Regions from separate parts of the Rhizobium sp. 01T437 genome, predicted to be linked through region 4. Evidence: predicted binding sites of a transcription regulator. Region 4 holds the regulator's gene; each other region holds the start of a gene.

Region 1 (5,960 bases), on a different contig from region 4:
CGCTGATATCCTGTCCGGAAGCGCGCAGGCCAGCGTATAGGTCATCAGCGCGCCGAACGAAAAGCCCGTGGCATAGACCCTTGTGCCGTCGGCAATCCTGCGGCTCACCAGATCGTCGATCATGGTGCGGAAAAAGCCGATGTCATCGACCGGCTCGCCATTGATGACAGGCTTCCTGTTTTTGATATTCCAGGCACCGTCGATCGCTTCCGGATAAAGGGTGATGAAGTTCTCGCTGTCAGCGACAGCATCAAATCCGCTGTTTTTCTGGAAATTGGCGGCCTTGTCGTCTGACCCATACATCACGATGACAAGCGGTGCGGGGTGTCCTTCCGCTCCCTTGGGAATATGCAGGATTGCGGTGCGGTCCACGCCCTGCCACTTGTAAGTCAGGACTTCATCGGCATGAGCGGCCGTCCAGCCGAGAAGAAAAAGGAAGACGGCAAATGGCAGGCGGAGCAATGCGCGGCACATGAAACATTCCCGCTTCCTGAAGAAAATACAGCGACGAACATAAGTCATTCCGTACCACTGGCAATGATCGAAAGAAGCGACGCCTAGGGACACGATGTCGCTTCAGGCGGATCGTCGACGAGGCGCGAAGTCCGTTCCCGTCCCATCGGTTTTCAAGATCGAAAACACCCTCAGCGCTCAGGCAAGCCTGCCTGCCGCAGACCCTCGGCGGTCTGGGCCGCCCATTGCGGCACCCCCTGAAACACAGGCCTCGACAAGTAGCGCTCGATCGTAAAATGCGGCTCGATCTCCATGAGCTTGCCCGCCGCCCACCGGGCCGTCTTCATGTCGCCGCTCATGGCCGCCCAGGCCGCCATCATCCGATAGCACCAGGTCACGTCTGGATGTTTGTTGACGACCTCCCGGGCAATAGCGACGGCCTGCGAAAGGGAGCCTGCCATGGCGAGCGACAGGGCCATGCCCATGCGCATGTTGAAGGCGAGCGGATCTGCCGGGCTCAGCGTCAGCGCCCGCTCGAACCGCTCCGTCGCGCCAGTCTCGCCCTTGTAGCTTGCAACCCAGCCGTAACGCGCCCATGCCCAGGCATTGTTCGGGTCGAGCGCCAGCGCCCGTTCAAGATAGGCCGCCGCCCGCTCCTGATCGCCGCAATGGCTGAGTGCCCCGCCGACGGCCGTCAGCGCGGTCGGATCATCATCGATGGAGCCCACTGCAGCTTCGACAGACTTTAAAGCCCGCTCCAGATCCTGCTCCGGTTCCTCGGTCCAGATGTAGCCGAGGTGCTGGGCGTAGCACCATGCCAGAAATGCGTGCGCCCGGCCGTAAGCAGGGTCGATCGCGATGGCATCCTGAAGGAGTGGTATTGCCCGCTCGTTCGTCGCCTTGCTCTGGCCCCAGAGATACGGGTAGGCGCGCATGACGAGATCATAGGCGCGCAGGCTGCTGGGTGGCTTGCGCTTCGACAGCTCCGTTTCGGCACTCTGGATGGCCGGATGGATGGCGCCGGTCACCTGGGCCGCGATCCTGTCCTGAAGCTCGAATATGTCCTCGGCCGCGCCCTCATAACGCTCTGACCAGAACTGCATGCGCGTCTCGGTATCGACCAGCTGCACGGATATCCGCAGCCGCTCTCCTCCGCGCCGAACGGTGCCCTGGACCACGTAGTTGACGCCGAGCTCCCGTCCGAGGTCACGCACGTCGACGAAACGTCCCTTGTAGGTGAAAGCAGACTGGCGCGCGATGACGAAGAACTCCCGGACGCGCGAGAGCGCCGCGGTGATTTCCTCCACGACTCCATCCACGAAATACTCATCGCCCTGACCGCTGAGATTGTCGAAGGGCATGACGACGATCGACGGCTGGTCTCTGCCGAAGCGGGGCCCAGGTGATGGCGTTAGCTCTGGCCCGGCCTCCCCGCTTTCAGGCGCCTCCTGCAGCCAGTCGACCCGAAAGACGGAAATCGGCCTCGGGATATTCTTCATGGAGCGTTCGCCGAGGCTCGTCAGCGTGAACGGCACCTTGCCATAGAGATGCTCGCGTACCGACCCGGAAATGCATATGGCTGACGGCGGCGCTATCTCCTGCAGGCGCGCGGCGATATTGACGCCGTCGCCGAGCAGATCGTCACCCGACACAATGACGTCACCCAGATTGACGCCGATACGGAACTTCAGGCGGCGATCCCCGGGGATGTCTTTTGGATTGCTCGAGAGGCGTCGCTGGATTTCAACCGAGCACCTGGTAGCCTGAACAGCGCTTGCGAACTCGGCGACAAACCCGTCACCCGCAGTGCCGAAAATGCGGCCGTCATGCTCACCCACTATTTCGGCGATCTGGCTTAGGCACGCGTTGAGAGCACGAACCGTGCCCTCCTCGTCCAGCGCCGTAAGGCGGCTGAAACCGGCAACATCGGCGGAAAGGATGGCTGCGAGCTTTCGATCCACAGCAGTGATTGCTCCGGCGGCGTATCATACCGTTGGATGAATATGCGCGGATTTTGCCAAATTCATAGAGTTTTGTCGCAAAGGGGACGGATGAACGATCGCCTTTGGCATGGCGTATCGCGGCGCTCTGACACCTGCGGGGCCGAAGCAGACTGAGCTTTGAGGCGCACTGCCAAACCTGCCCCGATCCTCGCTGCCCCTGGCGTCACATATCCTTCATCGTCCCCGGTTAGGCAGGCCGAAATCCGGAGACTGCCCATGGATTCGACCGCACAACCGAACCGCCCAAAGATCGCCGAAACCGTCATCCAACCGACCGCTACCCTCAGGGATTCCAGCATCGGCAAATACTGCGAGATCCTGGAGAATACCTCGCTGCACACGGTCGAACTCGGAGATTATTCCTATCTGGGGCAGCGCTGCATCGTCGGCGATGCCTCGATCGGGAAATTCTGCGCCATCGCCGCGGAAGTCAGGATCGGCGCACCCAATCACCCGATGGACCGCCCGTCCATGCACCGCTTCACCTATTGCCCGGAATATTACTCCGCAGACGCCGCGCGCGATCACTCCTTCTCCGCCGAGCGAAAGGCGGACCGCGCCATCATCGGCAATGACGTCTGGATCGGCCACGGCGTCATCGTGCTTCCGGGTGTGACGGTTGGAGACGGCGCCGTGCTCGCGGCAGGCGCGGTGGTGACCAAGGACGTTGCGCCCTATACGATCGTCGGCGGCGTTCCCGCCAGGTTCCTGCGCGAGCGCTTCTCGCGAAACGTTGCGGAAAACCTTGCCGCGATCGCCTGGTGGGACTGGCCGTTCGAGACCATCATGGAACGGCTCGCCGATTTTCAGTCCAGCGATATCGAAGCCTTCTGCGAGCGCTGGGCCTAGTTTGGGATTTCATTGAGAGAGACAGGCGGATCATGAGCGACGAGAGACATGAGCATGAAGCGGCCTGCCACTGCGGCCGCGTCAAATTCCGGCTCCGGTTGGCGGACGAATTCAATACGATCCGCCGCTGCACCTGCTCCTACTGCCGCATGCGCGGCGCAATCGCCGTCTCGGCTGAGCTTGCGGATATCGAGTTCGTGGAGGGCGAAGACAACCTGACGCTCTATCAATTCAATACCCGCACGGCGAAGCATTATTTCTGCAAGACCTGCGGCATCTATACCCATCACCAGCGCCGCTCGAATCCGAACCAGTTCGGCATCAATGTCGCCTGCATCGAGGGCATCAGCCCCTTCGACTTTCCGGAGGTGCAGGTCATGGATGGCGTCTCCCACCCGTCCGATTCCGGCACCAAGGCGAGGGTCGCCGGCATACTTCGCTTCGAGCCGACGAAGTGAGATCATGCCGGGCGAGCGCTCTTGCCCCGGAAACGGCTCCAGCGGCATACGGCCGCCGAAATGAAACGAGGCCCAGGCATTCGCCGGGCCTCGCTGATTGAGCCGGATATGTGTCACGCTCAGCCTAGTGCGGCGTGACACGACCCCGTCAGTAGTCCCAGAAGATCGGCACCCAGCGAAAGGCTTCGCCGTCGACCGCCACATGGCCGATGGAGGGGAACGGCAGGTGCGTGGCCACCAACAATTCGCCGGTCGCCGCCAGCTCGCGCAGAAGCCGGATACGAACGCGGACCGCCTCTTCGGGGTCGTGTTCGAAACCGTTGAACCAGTCGGGATGTTCGAACCCGACCGCGAACACGGCGTCGCCGGCAAACATCAGCTTGTCGCCGCCGGAGGCCACGCGGACCACGCTATGCCCGGGAGTATGGCCACCGGTGCGGGAGACGACGACACCCGGCGCCACCTCGTATTCCTCATCGAACAGCCGCAGCTGGTTTTGGTACTCCTTGGCGAACCGCTTGGCGGCTGCCCGAAGCGCGTCCGGAAAGCCCGGCGGCATGGAGACGTGGGAGAAATCGGGCGACTCCCAGAATTTGACCTCGGCGGCGGCCACATGGATGCGCAGGTCCGGCCGCAGCCGTTCCTTCACCCCTTCGACGAGCAGCCCGCCAACGTGGTCCATGTGCATGTGGGTCAGCACGACGTCGGTCACGGAACCAAGATCGATGCCTGCGGCCTCCAGTCGCTTGATCAACTGCCCGGCTCGCGGCAGGTTCAGGTCCGGGTCGATCCCGAGCCCCGCATCGACGAGGATGGTCTGTGCGCCGCTACGCACCACGACCACGTTCAGCGACCAGTCGAAAGCGTCCGGCGGCAGGAACATGTCGCCCAGCCAGCCGGCCCGCACCTTCGGGTCGGCGTTGTGTCCCAACATCGCGGTTGGCAGCGGCAGCACCCCATCGCTGACCACCATCACCTCGATCTCGCCGATATCAAGCGCATAGCGCGACGGAACCAGCTCGCCGGGTTTCGCTCCACCGGCAGCCGAACTGTTCTGCGAGGACATATGTGTCTGTTGCGGACCCGTGCTACGGGCTTTTGTTTCTAACTGCGACATGACGCGCTCCTGTGTTGCGTGGACACCAGCCTGTCACTGTCCATTCGGTAATACGCAGATGTCGCATACCAGCATGGATCCGGCGCTCGAACCTCACGTTTCCAGACGTTTCCGTTTTCGAGCGCTCTTTGGTGGCGGCCCCTAACAACTACAGCCGCCCTCAGGCGCCGGTAATCCAAACTTACGTTTAAGACGTGGCGGCTGACCGTATGTCGCCTTTCGATATGCCAAAAGAGCCGGCACGCCATTCAAACAAGAAATGAAATCAGGCTCTTACCATTGGAGCCAAGCTCGCACGTCTGCTTTCAGGATGATCCACGCAGCAGGGACGGCGACCGGATTCAGAACCTAAGCTGCCATTTGCTCAGTGAGAGCCCTTCGCCAAAACCGGCTCCAGGGCATCGAGCAGAGCGCTCGGCGATACTGGCGGGCCGCCAGCTTTCCAGGAGTTCTGGAATTCGGCAATTTCTATCCCGACGAAGTCGTGTTCTGCGATAACCTTGCAGCAGGCTCGCATATCATCCAGCGACAGGCCGCCTTCGCATTCGTAATCTGTGGGCACGATGCCGGGCTCCAGAACATCGCAGTCGAAATGCACATAGACGGGGCGGCCGGCGATCGCGCTCCTGAGGTCGGTCGCGAGATCGGCTCCTGGTTTGATATGCGGGATGTTGTGTTTCGCGATCAGATCCAGTTCGTACGGATCGAGGTCACGTTGACCGACGAGAACGACCTGATCAAAGCTTAAACCCGCACCGAGACCGGAATCCCAAAGGCCAAGTGGTCCCGCAAGCGCCAGGCCGCCGAGATATCCGGTGGGGCTGGCCTCCGGTGGATTGAGATCGCCATGTGCATCGAACCACACGATGCAGGCCGCGGGATGGTGCTTCGCGACAGCTGGAAGGGTCGCCAGCGAGACCGCGCACCGGCTGGTGGCAGCGATCGACACTGCGCCTGCGGCCAACACGTCGTCAAATCGGGACTGCAACTCTCTGAGCGACGGCAGAGCCGCATCGAGCTCTTCGCGCCAACCGGCATTCAAGGCGGGCTCCGGGGTGCCGATTACCGCAGGAGAAATGC
Region 2 (5,960 bases), 350 kb from region 4:
CGCGGTTCGAGGAAGCGCAGCGGTTCCGGCGTCGGCACCTGATAGACGAGAACCTGGCCGGGCCCGAGCTTTTCCTCGGGGATGCGGTGGCGCGTCTGGATGATCGTCGCGTCCTTTGTATGGGTGGTCACGGCGACATCGGCGACCTTCTGGAAGAAGGCGCGGATGGAGACGGCATTCGTCGTGTCGTCCGCACCCTGGTCGATGACCTTGAGAACATCGTCAGGGCCGATGATCGAGGCCGTCACCTGCACGCCGCCCGTTCCCCAGCCGTAGGGCATCGGCATTTCGCGCGAGGCGAAGGGAACCTGATAGCCGGGAATGGCGATCGCCTTCAGGATGGCGCGGCGGATCATGCGCTTGGTCTGTTCGTCGAGATAGGCGAAATTATAGGTGGCGAGATCACTCATTCGGCGGCCTCCTTTTGGGTCTCGCCGCTGTTGCGGGCGGCTTCGAAATCGCGGCGCATGCGGCGGACGAGGTCGAGTTCGGCCTGGAAGTCCACGTAATGCGGAAGCTTCAGGTGCTCGACGAAGCCGGTCGCCTGCACGTTGTCGGAATGGGAAATGACGAATTCCTCGTCCTGCGCCGGCGCGGTGATATCCTCGCCGAGCTCTTCGGCGCGCAATGCACGGTCGACGAGAGACATAGCCATCGCCTTGCGCTCGCTCTGTCCGAAGACCAGCCCGTAGCCGCGGGTGAACTGCGGCGGCGCCTTGGCCGAACCCTTGAACTGGTTGACCATCTGGCATTCGGTAAGCTGGATCGGCCCGAGCGAGACGGCAAAGCCGAGTTCGGCCACGTCGAATTCTACCTCGACCTCACCGATGCGGATCTCGCCGGTGAAGGGGTGGTTGCGGCCATAGCCGCGCTGGGTGGAATAGCCAAGTGCCAGCAGGAAGCCTTCGTCGCCGCGGGCAAGCGCCTGCAGGCGAAGATCCCTCGTCATCGGGAATTCCATCGGCTCGCGCGTCAGGTCGCCCGTCTCGTGGTCCTCGGGAAGCTCGCCGTCATTCTCGATCAGCCCTTCTTGGGCGAGGATTTCGGAAACGCGCATGACGCGGCCGGTTTCGGCTTCGCGCTGTGCCGGCTCTTCAACGGCCTCATCCGAAAGCAGCGAGGGATCGAGCAGGCGGTGCGTATAATCGAAGGTAGGCCCAAGCAGCTGGCCGCCCGGAAGATCCTTGTAGGTGGCGGAGATGCGGCGCTCGATCTGCATATTGGCGGTGTCGAGCGGCTTGGAATAGCCGAAGCGCGGCAGCGTCGTGCGATAGGCGCGCAACAGGAAGATCGCCTCGATCATGTCGCCGCGCGACTGGCGCACGGCAAGTGCGGCAAGCGTGCGGTCGTAGAGCGAGGCTTCGGCCATGACGCGATCGACGGCGAGAGCAAGCTGTTCGACGATCTGCTCGATGCCGATCGCCGGCACGGAACGGTCGCCGCGCCGGCGATCGGCGAGCAGGCGGTGGGCATTGGCGATGGCGGCCTCGCCACCCTTGACGGCAACATACATGAGCTCAGATCTCCGTTGCTGTGATCTTGGTGGTGCGCGGCAGGCAGAGGAAACGCTTGCCTGCCGTCAGCACGATGTCGATGCCGCGCGGGAAGAGGGCGCGGTTCTCAGTCCACAGGCGCAGGAACGTTTCCGGCAGGCCGACAGGCGCGATCTCGGTCACGCTCTGGATGCCCGGACCCATCAGCGCCAGGCGGCGCCCGCCTTCGAGGTCGGCAAGCTCGATCACCACCGTTGTCGAACGGTCGGGATATTCCTGCGTGCCGGCGGCAAACAGGCCGAAGGTGGAAAGCATCGTACCGGCCTCGACGAAGGCGAAGCGCGCCTCGGCCTTCTCGGCCGTCAGCGGTGCGCCGGTGTGGAAGCCAAGCCATTCCGGGATCGCCGACCTGGCAAGTCCGGACGAAAGCCAGACGGGCGTGTCGTGGTCGCAGAGCGTCAAGCCGATCGCGCCGGCGGCAATGCCGAGCGGTGCGGGCGCCGTCACATCGGCTGCTACGCTCTGGATCGTGCCGGGCCGGGCCATGCCGTCCATCAGCATCTTGAATACGCTCTGGGCCTCGAATACCGGCTCGGCAAAGCCGCCGGTCAGAACATCGGTCTTGGCGCTCATCAGTTGTCTCCCCGCACCATGGTGAAGAAATCGACGCGGGTCGCAGCCGTCTCCTCGGCCTTGCGATTTGCCTCGTCGGCGATCCGCTTTGCGACCGGCGACAGCAGTCTATCCTCGACGAAACCCTTGGTAGCCTCCTCCTGCCAGAGGGCATCGAAGATCGCCGAAAGGCGGGCCTTCTCTCTGTCAGTACCGAGCGCCTGCGCATGGCCGACAGAGCCGGAGGCAAGGCGCACCGTCGCGCGCGTCACCGTGACTTCGCCGAGATTGAAGGGCGAACCGCCGCCGCCGATGCGGCCGCGAACCATGACGAGGCCCGTTTCCGGGCCGCGCACCGGCTGGGCGACGGGCTTTTCGGCAAGCGCATCCCACGCCGCCAGCAATTCCTGTGTTTCAGCGCGGGCCAGCAGGTCGACGGTGCGTTTGCGCCCGTTGTCTGTCTGCGCCGCAGCGTCTGTCTTCTCTGCTGCCGTCATCGTTTTTTCCTCTAAATGTCTATTGATATAGACAACCATACAAGCTATACCTATCCCTAAATCGGCGAGGTGACAAGCGTGTGACACGACACGTCCAAAATTGGCCGAGCCTGAAGATGAATTCGGGTCGAAGATGAGCTGGCAGGGGTGTAATGGCAGGCATGAAGCAGGTGCAACGGCAGACGGGCGTGGCGCTCTGGCGGCAGATCGCCGACAGGATCCGCGAGGCGATCAGCAGCGGAGCCTATGACGAAACGGGCATGGTGCCGCCTGAGACCGTTCTGGCGCTTCAGTTCGGCGTCAACAGGCATACCGTCCGCAGCGCGCTTGCAGCACTTGCCCAGGAAGGCATCGTACGCGCGGTGCAGGGCCGCGGCACGCTGATCGAGCGCAAGGAGCGCCTGAATTTTCCGATCAGCCGCCGCACCCGCTTTACCGATGGTCTGGGCGATCAGGCGCGCGAGACGCACTCGCTCCTGCTCGGCCATGCGGAAGAGGCAGCCAACGCCGAAGTGGCCCGCTGGCTTCGCATCGAACCGGGCACGCCGGTCATTCGGCTGGAAACGGTGCGGGATGCGGACAGGCGGCCTGTCGCACGCGGCACGAGCTGGTTTCCGGCCGCGCGGTTTCCCGGCCTCGTCGAGATCTATCGCCAGACCGAGTCCGTCACCAAGACTTTCGCCGCACTCGGCCTCTCGGACTATGTGCGCGCCACGACCGAGATCACCGCCGCCCACGCAGATTCCGGCGACATTGCCGATCTGGAGCTGACGCCGGGCGCCGTGCTGCTGATCACCAAGGCGATGAATACCGATCTGGACGGCGTGCCGGTCCAATATTCGATCAGCCGTTTCGCGGCAGACCGCGTCCAGTTCACCATCGAGAACTGAAAACGAAAAAGGCCGGGCGCGAGCCCGGCCTCAAACCTTATCGATGCCTGATTGTGATCAGTGCGCGCCGGACATGTCGCCGAGCACTTCCTTGGAAGCGACGGTCGAATCTGCTTTCAGTTTGTAGACCATGGGCACGCCGGTCGCGAGATTCAGCGAAAGAACCTGCTCGCGGGTGAGGCGGTCGAGAACCATGACGAGCGAACGCAGCGAATTGCCGTGCGCGGCAACCAGCACCTTTTCGCCGCGCAGGACGCGCGGAAGAATTTCCGTGAGGTAGTAAGGCCAGACGCGGGCGCCGGTGTCGCGCAGGCTTTCGCCGCCCGGAGGCGGAACGTCATAGGAGCGGCGCCAGACATGCACCTGCTCTTCGCCCCACTTGGCACGGGCATCGTCCTTGTTGAGGCCGGAGAGATCGCCGTAGTCGCGCTCGTTGAGTGCCTGATCGCGGATCGTCTCGAGATCAGGCTGACCGACCTTGTCGAGGACAAGCTTCAGCGTGTGCTGCGCGCGCACCAGTGCGGAGGTGAAGGCGATATCGAACTTGATGCCGTAGTCGGCAAGCGCCTGGCCGCCGGTCGTGGCTTCCTGGATGCCGAGCTCGGTCAGGTCGGGATCCTTCCAGCCGGTGAAGAGATTCTTGAGATTCCAGTCGCTCTGGCCGTGGCGAACGAGGACGAGGGTACCGCTCATGAAAAATGCCTCCGAGAAATGGTCAATGGGAAGAAAGCCCGAGAACGTCGAGCATGGAATAGAGCCCCGGTTTCTTGTCGCGTGCCCAAAGGGCTGCCTTGATGGCGCCGCGCGCAAAAATCGAACGGTCGGTTGCGCTATGCGAAAGCGTGACGGTCTCGCCTTCGCCGGCAAAGAGCACGGAATGCTCGCCGATGACTGAGCCGCCGCGAAGCGTCGCAAAGCCGATCGTGCCGGCTTCCCGCGACCCGGTATGGCCGTCGCGCACACGCACGGATTTCGCGGCAAGATCGATATTGCGGCCCTTTGCGGCTGCCTCGCCGAGCAGCAATGCGGTTCCGGAGGGCGCGTCGACCTTGCGCTTGTGGTGCATTTCGAGAATTTCGATATCCCAGTCGGCAGGATCGAGCGCCTGAGCCGCCTGCTGCACGAAAACGCTGAGCAGATTGACCCCGAGACTCATATTGCCCGACTGGACGATGCGGGCATGGCGCGAGGCGGCCGCAATCCTTGCGTTGTGCTCATCGGAGCAGCCGGTCGTGCCGACGACATGAACGATGCGCGCCTGCGCCGCCAGTCCGGCAAATTCCACGCTGGTGGCGGGCGACGTGAAGTCCAGCACGCCCTCGGCATGCAGGAACGCTGCCAGGGGATCATCGCCGATGATGACACCATTGGCCCCGAGACCGGCGACTTCACCGGCATCCTTGCCGACGAAAGGCGAGCCCGGCCGCGCGACCACTGCATGCAATGCAACGCCGTCGATGGAATGGATGAGACGAATGAGCGTCTGTCCCATGCGCCCCGCCGCTCCGACCACTACCAGTTTCATCGCAGCGTCGCTCATGTCAGTCCGTCATCCCGATCAGTATGAATCAGAAGCCGAAGGCCTCTGCAGATTGTTGAGGCGAGCGTAAAGTCCGTCGCTGACCTTCGCAAGCGTCTCGTGATTGCCTTCTTCGACGACGCGGCCCTGCTGCATCACGATGATCTTGTCGGCGCGCACCACGGTCGAAAGCCGGTGGGCGATGACGACAACGGTGCGGCCGGTCATGGCTTCGTCGAGTGCCTTCTGCACGGCTGCTTCCGATTCCGTATCGAGCGCCGAGGTTGCCTCGTCAAGAAGCAGGATCGGCGCGTTGCGCACCAAAGCGCGGGCGATCGACAGCCGCTGGCGCTGGCCGCCGGACAATGTCACGCCGTTTTCGCCGACGGGCGTATCGTAGCCCTGTGACTGCGCGACGATGAAGTCATGCGCATAGGCAAGCCGCGCTGCCTTCTCGATATCCTCATCCGTGGCTTCCGGACGGCCGTAACGGATATTGTCGCGGATCGTGCCTTCGAAGAGGTAGGGCTGCTGCGAGACATAAGCGAGCTGCTGGCGCAGCGACCGCTTGGTGATATGGGCGATATCCTGTCCGTCGATCAGGATCTCGCCTCCCTTCGGATCGTAGAAGCGAGGAATGAGGCTGATAACGGTGGATTTACCGGCACCCGAGGGGCCGACGAGCGCCGTCGTCTTGCCGCCCTCGGCCGTCAGCGTCACGCCGTCAAGCACGCTTTCATTGCCATAGGCGAAGGAGACATTGCGGAACTCGATCTTCGCTTCGGTGACAACAAGCGGCTTGGCATCCGGCAGATCGCGCTGGCGCGTTTCCATGTCGAGCAACTCGTAGATCATCCGGGCGTTGACGATGGCGCGCTCCATCTGCACCTGCAGGCGGGCAAGGCGCCGGGCCGGATCGTAAGCGAGCAGCAGCGCAGTGACGAAGGAG
Region 3 (5,960 bases), on a different contig from region 4:
ACGGTGACGACGATCATGAAATAGATAAGGTATTTCAGCGGAAAGTTCGGATCGAGGCCGAGCAGTTCGGTGCCGAGTGCGCCACCAAGGCCGGCGAGACCGGAGCCGAGCGCGAAGGTCAGCGCGAAGATGACCGAGACATTGATGCCCATGCCGCGGGCGACGCGTCCGTCATCGACGGCCGCACGTAGCTGGCTGCCGAAGCGGGTTCGGGTGAGCGCCAGTTGCAGCGCGACCGTCAGCACCGCGCAGATGACGATGATGAAAAGCCGGTAGCGGCCGATATCGATACCGAGGAAGTCGAAGCGGCCGCTGAGTTCAGGTGGCAGGTTGATGAGTTGCTGCTGCCCGCCCATGAAATAATCGATTGCCGCGATCGCCATGAAGACGAGGCCGATCGAAAACAGCACCTGATCGAGATGCGAGGCCGAATAGAGGCGGCGGTAGAGCAGCCGTTCCAACACAACGCCGGCAAGCGCCGTGACGATGAAGGCGGCAGGCAGGCACCAATAGAAGGAGATGCCGTAGCTATTCATCATGATGACGGTGACGTAACCGCCTGCCATGGCAAAGGCGCCATGCGCCAAATTGACGAAATTCATCAGGCCCAGCGTGACCGACAATCCGCAGGCGAGAACAAAGAGAAGCATGCCATAGGCGATGCCGTCGAACAGGATTGTCAGCATGAGACCTCACCGCATCCAGGCGGCGGAATTGCTTCCGCCGCCTGTTCCAAAGGCTTACTTGGCAGCCGTATTCGGATCGTGGATCTTCGGGTAAGTCGCGAACTCGACATTGTAGAGCTCGCCATTCTTCTCCTTGACCTCGCGCATATAGATGTCCTGCACGATGTCGCGGGTATCAGGATCGATGGTGATAGGCCCGCGCGGGCTGACGAATTCCATGCCCTTCATGGCGTCGACAAGCTTCGTGCCATCAGTATCGCCGCCGGTCTTTTCGAGCGCTGCATAGGCGACATGCATCGCGTCATAACCGCCGACGGACATGAAGTTCGGGCGCATATTTTTGTTGGCCTTGCGAACTTCGGCAACGAAGGCCTTGTTTTCCGGGCTGTCGTGATCGGTCGAATAGAAGTGGCCGGTGATGACGCCCTTGGCGGCCGGTCCCATGCCGTTCAGGAGATCGTCATCGGTGACGTCGCCGGTGGCGATCAGCTTGATGCCGGCATCGGCCAGGCCGCGATCGATGAACTGCTTCATGAAGATCGCGCCGACGCCCGAGGGTACGAAGACGAAGAGGGCGTCCGGCTTGGCATCGCGCACACGCTGAAGGAAGGGCGCAAAATCAGGGTTCTGCAGGGGAACGCGGAGTGCTTCAACAACCGTGCCCCCTTCTTTCTTGAACTGGTCGGTAAAGCCCTTTTCGATGTCGATGCCCGGACCGTAATCGGTCACCAGCGTGACGACCCGCTTCAGATTGTTCTGGACGGCCCAGGTGGCAACCGGAACGGCGGATTGTGGACCGCCCATAGAGGTGCGCACGAAATAGGGCGACTGCTTCATGATGGCCGAGGTCGTGGCCGAGGTGATGATCGCCGGAACCTTCGCCTGGTTGAGAACCGGGGCGACACCCATGGCAAGCGGTGTCAGGCCGAAACCGACCAGCATCTTGACGCCATCATTGACGACGAGTTCCTGGGCGATGCGGCGGGTCTGGTCGGCAGTGCCGGCATCATCACGCAGGACGAGCTCGACCTTCTTGCCTGCAACCGTATCGCCGTTGATTGCCATGTATGCGCGAGCGCCGGCCTCGACCTGGCGTCCGGTTGAGGCGAAAGGGCCGGTCATCGGCAGGATCACGCCGATCTTGACTGTTTCCTGTGCAAATGCAGGCGCTCCGGCGAGTGTGGCGAGCGCAGCGCCAGCTACGAATAGTCTTCTTGAAAACGAAACCATGTATACTCCTCCCAATGTTGTGCACCATATCTCTCTCCCGGAGATATGCCCGCGACCTGAGCGTTTTCCCTCGCTCCTCCGAAGAAAACGCCGCCGTCGCGAAAATTGCTCAGCAAGTCCAATGTATACATAAAACTTGACATGGCACAAGCCGCGGCCATCTGTAGAACCAGTCGATCGCGACCGCCGGGACGACCATGAAAGGCGGGGCAAGCCGGTGTTTCGGCCTTATAATTTTGCGTTTTGCCAAAGCAAATTTTCGATCGTCGCAACTCTGTCATATAGCTATGGCGAGAACGTGCTTTATCGAGCGAATTGAACAGGGAGCGTGCCATGATCGAAAACACTGAGCTCGACCGTATCAAGAACGAGATTGCAGACAGCTTCGATGAAGAGCTGGAAATGCAGATGGAGGAGGACCGGCTCGACGAGCTGGTCGCCGAGGGCATGTCCGGTCCGGCCGAACAGACGCTCGAACGCAAGCTCTATTTCCGAGAGCTTTTCCGCCTGCAGCATGAACTTGTCCGCCTTCAGGACTGGGTCCACTACAAGAAGCTCAAGGTCGTCGTGCTCTTCGAAGGCCGCGATTCCGCCGGCAAGGGCGGCGCGATCAAGCGCGTGACCCAGCGCCTCAACCCGCGCGTCTGCCGCGTCGTGGCACTTCCGGCGCCGACCGAGCGCGAGCGGAACCAGTGGTATTTCCAGCGCTATACTCCGCATCTGCCGTCGGCAGGCGAAATGGTGCTCTTCGACCGCAGCTGGTACAACCGCGCCGGTGTCGAGCGCGTCATGGGCTTCTGCACCAAGGATGAACTGGAAGAGTTTTTCCGCTCTGTGCCTGAGTTCGAACGCATGTTGGTGCGTTCCGGCATCATCCTCATCAAATACTGGTTCTCCATCACTGACGAGGAGCAGGAATTCCGCTTCAACATGCGTATCCACGATCCGCTGAAGCAGTGGAAGCTTTCGCCCATGGACCTGCAGAGCCGCGTCCACTGGGAGGAATATACCAAGGCCAAGGAAGAGATGCTGGACCGTACGCATATCGATGAAGCGCCGTGGTGGGTCGTTCAGGCCGTGGACAAGAAGCGGGCGCGTCTGAACTGCATCGCGCATCTGCTGAGCCAGATCCCCTACGAGGACGTACCGAAGGAAGAGATCGTACTTCCCGAGCGCGTGCGTCACGAAGATTATCAGCGTATCCCGGTTCCGCCGGAACTCTACGTTCCCGAAGTCTACTGATTTCTTGGAGCCGCTGCAGGTTCTGCCGGCAGCGGCTCTTTTTTGGCATGTCGTTATCGCAAAACCGCTTCACACTTTTGCGCGACATGCTTCAATGCGCCGATTGCTGCTTGGCGCGCGCGACGATCTGCGTCGGATTGACGAATTGCAGCGCGATGATGAGCCAGAACAGCGTCGTCACCATATAGATCACCGCCATCGCATCGATCGACTGGCTGGCTCGTACGCCGGAAGCAAAGACCGCGTAATAAAGAGAGACGACAAGCGTCTGGGTCTGCGGTCCGGCGATGAGGAAGGTCAGCTCGAACATGGCAAGCGTGCGCACCAGAACGAGCAGCAACGCGGCCAGCATGCCGGGCAGCAAGAGCGGCAGCAGAATACGGATGAAGAGGCTGGTCGTACCGGCGCCGAAGACGCGGGCGGCTGCCTCGATGCGCGGATCGATCTGCTCGATGAAGGGGATCATGACGAGCACGACGAAGGGGAAGGACGGCACGAGGTTGATCAGAACCACGCCCCAGAAGGTGCCGCCGAGCCCGAGCTGGTAGAGCACGGTTGCCAGCGGAATGCCGTAGGTCAGCGGTGGGATCAACAGCGGCAGCAGGAACAAGAGGATGATGGCGCGCTTGCCCGGGAAATCGCGCCGCGCCAGTGCATAGGCCGTCAATACGCCCAGAATGCCCGAGATGATGACGACGACAAAGGCCATCTCGAAGGTGACGATGACGACGCTGGAAAGCTGGAACTCGCTCCAGGCGCTGAAATACCAACGATCCGTCCAGCCGCGTGGCAGCCATGTGCCGAGCCAGCGTGTGGCGAAAGAGTTGACGATCACGGCCGCGATGACCGCAAGCAGGTTGAGGACAAAGAGGGTCGCGAGCGCCCAGACGGCGATGCGCCAGATCTTCGAGGTAAGGCCCTGGTCACGGATCATGGCTCAGCCTTTCGTGCCGCCGGCCGGGCCGCGGTAGAAGAACGAACGCGCGCCGAGGATGGCGACGACAACAATGAGCTCGACGCCACCCATGATCAGGGCGATCGCCGTGCCGTAGGAATGGTCATACTGCTCGAAAGCAGCCTGATAGGCTGCAATCGAGATGACGCGTGTCGGACCGGCCGGCGCGCCGAGCAGGACGGCCGATGGGAAAACGGCGAAAGCCTGCACGAAGGAAAGGCAGAAGGTCACGGCAAGGCCAGGCACCAGGAGCGGCAGGAAGACGCGCGTAAAGCGCTGGCGCGCATTGGCGCCGAGCGTGGCGGCGGCCTGCTCGATCGCCGGGTCGATACCGGTGATATAGGACAGCGTCAGCAGGAAGGCGAAGGGGAAGCCGGTGATCAGCAGCGAGGCGAAGACGCCCCAGTAGTTGTTGGTGAGCTTGACCGGCGAATCCAGGATGCCGAACAGGATGAGCGTCTCGTTGAACCAGCCGCGCGGGCCGAGAAAAGTCAGCAGACCATCAGCGACGAAGACGGTGCCGAGCGTGATCGGCAGCACGAGGATCGTCGTCAGCAGACGTTGCCGGCGCATCAGCCGGACGCGAAAGGCAACGGGGACTGCGAAGGCGAGGTTCACGATGGTGACAGGCAAGGCCAGCCACATGGTGTTGGCGATCGTGCCGTACTGGAACTGGTCCGAGAAGAACTTCGCGTAATTTTCATACCAGACACCGCCATCCTTCGGCATCAGCGAATCCGCGACGCCGTAGACGAAGGGATAAATGAAGAGCGCGATCATGAAGAAGAGGCCCGGCAGAACGAGCAGCGTCGTGCCGTCGAGGCCTTGTGCGGCAAGCCGGGTTTTCAGCGAGGGGGCGCCGTTCATGCCGGTGAGCCTTTGAAGAGCAGAGAACGGCCTGCGACCGGCTGCAGGGTGGTGGCAGAGCCACGCGGCAAGGCATCGTCGGAGCGGAAATAGAGCTCCGATCCGTCGGCCGAGCGGGCCATGCCGAAGAAGGCGCGGCCGCGATACTCGGTGCTCGCGACGATGACGGGAATGCCGTCGGCGGTGGCAACGAGATCTTCCGGGCGCACTGAGAGTACAGCGGCATCGCCGACTTTCAACGTGTCGCGCATGGTGCCGGTCAGCCGTGCGCCGGCGGCTTCGATTTCCGCCTCAGTGCCGGACACGGAGACGACGCGACCGGGAATGCGGGTGCGGAAGCCCATGAAATCGGCAACATTGAGATTGACCGGTCGCTGGTAGAGATCCTGCGGCGTGCCGATCTGCTGAATATGGCCCTGGCTCATGACGACGATACGGTCGGCAAGCGAAAGTGCCTCATCCTGGTCGTGTGTGACATAGATGGTGGTCGAGCCGATCTGATCGTGGATGCCGCGAATTTCGGCCCGCATTTCCAAACGCAGCTTGGCGTCGAGGTTGGACAGCGGCTCATCCATCAGGACGATCGGCGGGCGAATGACGATAGCGCGGGCGATCGCGACGCGCTGCTGCTGGCCGCCAGAGAGCTGGCCAGGCAGCTTGTCCGCCTGGCTTTCGAGGCGCACCAGCGCCAGCGCATCGATGACGCGCTTGTCGGCCTCGGCGCCGCGAATGCCTTGCATGGCAAGGCCGAAGCCGACATTCTTGCGCACGCTCATATGCGGGAAGAGGGCGTAGCTCTGGAAGACCATGCCGAAGCCGCGCTTTTCCGGCTCCAATTGGTCGATGCGGTTGCCGCCGAGGCGGATCTCGCCGCCGGTAAGGCCAAGCAGGCCGGCAATGCAGTTCAGCGCCGTGGATTTGCCGCAGCCGGAGGGTCCGAGAAGTGCGATGAATTCGCCGGGTTCAATCGTGAGATCGAT
Region 4 (5,960 bases):
GGATAACGATCCTTGAGCGAGGCGAGGCCCTGACGGAAGACGAGGGTGATATCGCGCACATGCTGCAGGAAGCCATCGGCCAGGATGATATCCAGCACCGCGCTGCCGACAGCCATGGCCAGCGGGTTGCCGCCATAGGTGGAGCCATGCGTGCCGGCCTTCATACCGGAGGCAGCTTCTGCCGTTGCGAGGCAAGCGCCAAGCGGGAAGCCGCCGCCAATGCCCTTGGCAACCGCCATGATATCAGGCGAAACACCCGACCATTCATAAGCAAAGAGCTTGCCGGTACGGCCGACGCCGGTCTGCACCTCGTCGAGGATCAGCAGCAGGCCATGCTCGTCGCAGAGCTCGCGGAGCGCCCTCATGAATTCCGGGGTCGCCGGGCGAATGCCGCCCTCGCCCTGGACCGGCTCGATGAGGATGCCGGCCGTCTTATCGGTGATTGCCGCGCGGACGGCCTCGATATCGCCGAAAGGCACCTGATCGAAGCCGGGGGCCTTGGGGCCGAAACCTTCGAGATATTTCTCCTGACCGCCGGCGGCGATGGTCGCGAGCGTGCGGCCGTGGAAGGCGCCTTCGAAGGTGATGATGTGGAAGCGCTCGGGATGGCCCTTGGAGAACTGGTAACGGCGCGCAGTCTTGATGGCGCATTCGAGCGCCTCGGCGCCTGAATTGGTGAAGAACACCTTGTCGGCGAAAGTGGCATCCGTCAGGCGCTTGGCAAGCTTCTCCTGTCCCGGCACCTCATAGATATTGGAGAGATGCCAGACCTTGTCAGCCTGATCCTTGAGAGCGGCCACAACGTGCGGATTGCTATGCCCCACGGAGGTAACGGCAACGCCCGCGCCGAAATCCAGATATCGCTCGCCCGTTTCGGTGATCAGCCACACGCCCTCGCCTCGCTCGAACCGCAGCGGGGCACGAGAATAGGTATCATAAAGCGGCGAGGCTTCAGCCATGGCGCAATCTCCTGGTCAGGCTCTAAGGCAACGGACTCCGGCTAAGAAAACCAGGCCCGAAAAATCAAAAATGCCGCCTTGCGGCGGCAGGGAGCACTATTTACTTTTCGCACTGCAATGTCAACAAAACTGAGGATTTAGCACATGCGTCAAGCCTCAAATCAGACTTGCAGGTCTATCAACAGCTAATGTTGCAGAAATGACTCGCCGGGGAAGCAAGTTGGGGAAAACCCCGAATTCGGATTCATCGGATTCCTGCGACTCTTGTCACAGAGTCAGGCTCACACTAGGTTAAAGTTCAATTACTAGACTGCATGCGGCGGAACTAGTCACCAAAATTGATCAGGCGTTTCTTGCTTCGGAGACTTCCGAGGCAACGGTGAGGGATTCTGCCATCACCAACGCGAAAGGTGGAGACAGGGCAATGAACTGGACAGACGAGCGTGTCGAGAAGCTCAAGAAGCTTTGGTCAGAGGGGCTGAGCGCCAGCCAGATCGCTGCGCAGCTTGGCGGAGTGAGTAGAAACGCTGTTATCGGCAAGGTTCACCGGCTCAGTCTTCCCGGCCGCGCCAAGGCCGGCGGCACGGCAACCGCTGCGCGCGCACCCAAGCGCAATACGTCGGCTCCGCGCGCCCCGAACTATGCGTCTCGCATCACCACCCGCACCGTTACCCGCCAGCAGGGCGCAACGATGCTGAAGGAAGAGATCGAGATCGAAACGGTCGAGGAAATGGAATATGTGCCGGCCAAAAACGTGGTCGTGCCGATCTCCCGCCGCCTCGGCCTGACGGAACTGACAGAGCGCACCTGCAAGTGGCCGGTCGGCGATCCGCTGAAGGACGACTTCTACTTCTGCGGTTGCGACTCCCCGGATTCCTCGCCCTATTGCAACTATCACCAGCGCCTCGCCTACCAGCCGGTCAGCGAACGCCGCAAGGCTGTCCGGGTCGCCTGACCCGCACCTTCTCAACAAATGCAGCATCCGCCGCCCCTCTTCGCTGACGCGCAGAGGGGCGTATTTTTTTAGCCGGCACAGGAGGGCTGGAAAACGGCTCCTGACCACGATCTGCCGGAGGCCGATCTCTGCCTGCCGTTCACCATGCCTGACGATGCGAACTTATGTGGCCCAACGCCACCGATGCGTTTCAGCCCTAGACCGGTATGGAACGGTGGTCATGGCGCTGTAACGCGATTTTCTGATACAGATGCGGTATTCTCGTGGAGTAGCACGGCGCAAACAGTCGCTCAGGGGTGCCAATGGAGATCGATCCAAAGCGGATGACAATGGGGTTCGTCGGGACGGGCACGATTACCGAGGCCGTCGTCACCGGATTGAGCAAGACAGCGTTTCGCGACACACCGATCGTGCTGTCACCGCGCAGCGCGAGCGTCGCCGCCCGCCTTGCGGCGGCAAACCGGAATGTGTCGATCGCTTTGGGCAACCAGGATGTTCTCGACCGATCCGATCTCGTATTTGTGGCAGTGAGGCCGCAAATTGCCGAGGAGGTGATCCGCTCGCTCCGATTTCGGCCGGGTCACCATGTCATCAGCTTTGTCGCGGCCACGCCAATGGATCAACTGCTGGCGTGGATCGATCAACCAGTTCGCCTGAGCCTGGCAATTCCACTTCCGTTCGTCGCAGATCTTCAGGGCGCGACCGCGATCTACCCGCTCGACGAGGTTTCCCACGCCCTCTTTTCGGCGCTCGGAACGGCGATCCAGGTTGAAAACAAACTTGAGTTCGAACTTCTCGCGGTGGCGAGCTGCCTGATGGCCACCTATTTCGGCATCCTGGACGAGACGTCGACCTGGCTGCAGAGCCAGGGGCTTTCGGGAACGGCTGGCGACGCCTACCTCCGTCAATTGTTTTCCGGCCTCGCCCATGCTGCCCGTTCAAAACCTGTCGCGAGTTTTGATGAACTCATCGGCGAGCATTCGACCAAGGGCGGATTGAATGAACAGGTGCTCGAAGACTTTCGCGAGTTCGGCGGCACTGCGGCTCTGCAAAAGGCTCTTGATCGAGTTCTCGCACGCATTCGTCTGTAGAAAGCAGGTTCTCTCGAGGTCCGCTTTCGGCGCCTGGTGTCGGCTTTCATAAGAAGCTCGGGGTGCCAGATAGACAAACGGGCCGCCCGGCAAGCGAGCGACCCGTCTGGACCTCCGATCACTCGGATTAAGCTTCCATGGAATATCCCGCGCCGCGGACGGTGCGGATGACATCCTGCATGTTGGAGAAGTTCAGCGCCTTACGCAGGCGGCCGACATGGACGTCGACAGTACGTTCGTCCACGTAGATATCGTGGCCCCAGACGCCATCCAGAAGCTGCGAGCGGGAGAAGACCCTGCCCGGCGACGACATCAGGAATTCGAGCAGGCGGAATTCGGTCGGGCCGAGGCGGACTTCGCGGCTCTTGCGATGAACGCGATGCGTTTCGCGATCGAGCTCGATATCACCACACTTCAGAACGGTGGAGAGAACTTCCGGGCGGGCGCGGCGCAGCATCGCCTTGACGCGGGCGACGAGTTCCGGCGTGGAGAAGGGCTTGACGACATAGTCGTCCGCGCCGGTCGAAAGACCGCGAACACGCTCGCTTTCTTCGCCGCGGGCCGTCAGCATGATGATCGGCAGACGCTCGGTTTCCGGCCGCATGCGCAGCCGGCGGCAGAGCTCGATACCGGAAACGCCCGGCAGCATCCAGTCAAGGATGAGCAGGTCCGGGGTGCGCTCCTGAAGCCGGATTTCGGCCTCGTCGCCACGGAGGATCGTATCCACCTCGAAACCTTCAGCCTCGAGGTTGTAGCGGAGAAGCACGCTCAGCGCCTCTTCATCTTCAACAACTGCAACTCTTGGGATCATGCGTGTCAGTCTCCTAATGCATGATCCTTAAACCGGGGGTGATTTAAGCAAGGGACCATGCAGGAACTCGGAATTGGCTGCACCTTTGCGCGCCCCCGCGCGGGGCGCGCATGCAATCGGCAGTTCAGGATTACTCCGTCACCGCACCAACGGTATTGGAGCTATCGTCCTTCGGACGCTCGCCCTCCGGCTGGGCGCCGGTTGCCATGTAGTAGATCGTTTCTGCGATGTTGGTCGCATGGTCGCCGATACGCTCGATGTTCTTGGCGCAGAAGAGAAGATGCGTGCAGCTCGTGATGTTGCGCGGATCTTCCATCATGTAGGTGAGGAGTTCGCGGAACAGCGAGGTGTACATCGCGTCGATCTCATCGTCGCGCTCGCGGATGGACTTGGCCTTATCAGCGGAACGCGTCGTATAGACATCGAGCACTTCCTTGAGCTGGACGAGCGCCAGTTCGGAGAGATGCTCGAGACCGCGGGCGAGCTTGCGCGGAACGCCGGTGCTCTGGACGGCGATGACGCGCTTTGCGGTGTTCTTGCCAAGGTCGCCGACGCGCTCGAGGTCGGCGGCGATGCGGATCGAACCCATGATCTCGCGAAGGTCGGAGGCCATCGGCTGGCGACGAGCAATCGTGACGATCGCCTTGTCGTTGATTTCGCGTTCCGCGTGATCAAGGATCACGTCATCGGAAATGACCTTCTGGGCGAGCGCAGTGTCACCGTTGACAAGCGCACGGACGGCCTCGCCGACCATCTGTTCGGCAAGACCACCCATCTCGGAAATGCGCCGGGACAGGAATTTCAGATCGTCATCGTAAGCGGAAAAAATATGTGTCGATGCCATGGGGCTTTGTCCTCGAAAATCGGGAAGGCTTCACATCGCCAAAATCAGCCGAACCGGCCCATGATATAATCCTGGGTGCGCGGATCGTCCGGATTGGTGAACATCTTGTCGGTATCGTTTTCCTCGACCAGGTTGCCGAGGTGGAACATGGCCGTACGCTGTGATACGCGCGCGGCCTGCTGCATGGAATGCGTCACGATGACGATGGTGTAGTTTTCACGCAGCTCGTGGATCAGCTCTTCGACCTTGGCAGTCGCGATCGGGTCGAGCGCCGAGCAGGGCTCGTCCATCAGGATGACTTCCGGGCTGACGGCAACGGCGCGTGCGATGCACAGACGCTGCTGCTGACCGCCGGAAAGGCCGGTGCCGGATTCATGCACGCGATCCTTCACCTCATTCCAGAGGCCGGCGCGCTGCAGGCTCGTCTCAACGATCTGGTCCAGGTCGGCCTTGGACTTGGCAAGGCCATGGATGCGCGGGCCGTAAGAAACGTTTTCATAAATCGTCTTCGGGAACGGATTCGGCTTCTGGAACACCATGCCGACACGGGCGCGGAGTTCGACGACGTCGATGTCAGGATCGTAGATATCATCGCTGTCGAGCGTGATCTTGCCGGTGACCCGGCAACCGTCGATCGTGTCGTTCATGCGGTTCAGCGACCGCAGGAAGGTGGACTTGCCGCAGCCCGACGGGCCGATCAGGGCGGTCACGGTGTTTTCGCGGACGTTCAGATTGACATCGAAAAGCGCGCGCTTCTCGCCGTAATAAACGGAGACATCCTGTCCGATCATCTTATACGGGACGTTGCTCATTTTCTGGTCCAGCGCCTTCTCAACTGCGGCTTCCGTCAACATGTTCATGATCTCTACTCCGTTTACCAGCGGCGCTCAAAGCGACGACGCAAGAGGATAGCTCCCATGTTCATGACGATCAGGAACAGGAGCAGGACGATAATGGCACCCGAGGTTCTTTCCACGAATGCGCGCTCGGCTTCGTTGGCCCACATGTAGACCTGAACCGGAAGTGCCGTGGAGGGATCGAGTGGACTGCTCGGCGCCTGGGCGACGAAGGCGACCATGCCGATCAGCAGCAGCGGCGCAGTTTCGCCGAGTGCATGGGCAAGGCCGATGATCGTGCCGGTCAGGATGCCGGGCATTGCAAGCGGCAGCACGTGGTGAAACACCATCTGCATCTTCGAGGCGCCGAGGCCGAGGGCAGCCGCGCGGATCGACGGCGGCACGGCGCGCAGAGCCGCACGCGTCGCGATGATGATCGTCGGCAGTGTCATCAGGGTCAGCAC

Evidence for each region. The regulator PhoB, encoded in region 4, activates phosphate uptake and scavenging genes when phosphate is short. The targets are predictions, from matches to a motif close to TGTCATNNANCTGTCAT.
Region 1: AC1DM5_RS23505 (DapH/DapD/GlmU-related protein) is a predicted target of PhoB. The motif match lies at 2,618-2,634, and genes of this name have one in related genera.
Region 2: phnF (phosphonate metabolism transcriptional regulator PhnF) is a predicted target of PhoB. The motif match lies at 2,672-2,688, and genes of this name have one in related genera.
Region 3: ppk2 (polyphosphate kinase 2) is a predicted target of PhoB. The motif match lies at 2,181-2,197, and genes of this name have one in related genera.

The regions. Positions count from the first base shown of each region.
Region 1 covers NZ_JBFTPM010000011.1:188,878-194,837, forward strand. The annotation lists gene AC1DM5_RS23495 (CE1 family esterase) at 1-474, opposite strand, end outside; gene AC1DM5_RS23500 (adenylate/guanylate cyclase domain-containing protein) at 645-2,414, opposite strand; gene AC1DM5_RS23505 (DapH/DapD/GlmU-related protein) at 2,673-3,305, shown strand; gene AC1DM5_RS23510 (GFA family protein) at 3,338-3,763, shown strand; gene AC1DM5_RS23515 (MBL fold metallo-hydrolase) at 3,912-4,829, opposite strand; gene AC1DM5_RS23520 (arginase family protein) at 5,245-5,960, opposite strand, start outside.
Region 2 covers NZ_JBFTPM010000006.1:475,102-481,061, reverse strand. The annotation lists gene AC1DM5_RS15460 (alpha-D-ribose 1-methylphosphonate 5-phosphate C-P-lyase PhnJ) at 1-410, opposite strand, end outside; gene AC1DM5_RS15455 (carbon-phosphorus lyase complex subunit) at 407-1,513, opposite strand; gene phnH (phosphonate C-P lyase system protein PhnH) at 1,518-2,126, opposite strand; gene phnG (phosphonate C-P lyase system protein PhnG) at 2,126-2,602, opposite strand; gene phnF (phosphonate metabolism transcriptional regulator PhnF) at 2,755-3,492, shown strand; gene AC1DM5_RS15435 (2,3-bisphosphoglycerate-dependent phosphoglycerate mutase) at 3,550-4,185, opposite strand; gene dapB (4-hydroxy-tetrahydrodipicolinate reductase) at 4,208-5,032, opposite strand; gene AC1DM5_RS15425 (ABC transporter ATP-binding protein) at 5,051-5,960, opposite strand, start outside.
Region 3 covers NZ_JBFTPM010000002.1:91,906-97,865, forward strand. The annotation lists gene AC1DM5_RS03885 (branched-chain amino acid ABC transporter permease) at 1-686, opposite strand, end outside; gene AC1DM5_RS03890 (ABC transporter substrate-binding protein) at 741-1,916, opposite strand; gene ppk2 (polyphosphate kinase 2) at 2,250-3,158, shown strand; gene AC1DM5_RS03900 (ABC transporter permease) at 3,250-4,092, opposite strand; gene AC1DM5_RS03905 (ABC transporter permease) at 4,096-4,980, opposite strand; gene AC1DM5_RS03910 (ABC transporter ATP-binding protein) at 4,977-5,960, opposite strand, start outside.
Region 4 covers NZ_JBFTPM010000006.1:129,243-135,202, forward strand. The annotation lists gene AC1DM5_RS13675 (acetylornithine transaminase) at 1-959, opposite strand, end outside; gene AC1DM5_RS13680 (GcrA family cell cycle regulator) at 1,384-1,914, shown strand; gene AC1DM5_RS13685 (pyrroline-5-carboxylate reductase) at 2,217-3,005, shown strand; gene phoB (phosphate regulon transcriptional regulator PhoB) at 3,133-3,816, opposite strand; gene phoU (phosphate signaling complex protein PhoU) at 3,947-4,660, opposite strand; gene pstB (phosphate ABC transporter ATP-binding protein PstB) at 4,705-5,520, opposite strand; gene pstA (phosphate ABC transporter permease PstA) at 5,535-5,960, opposite strand, start outside.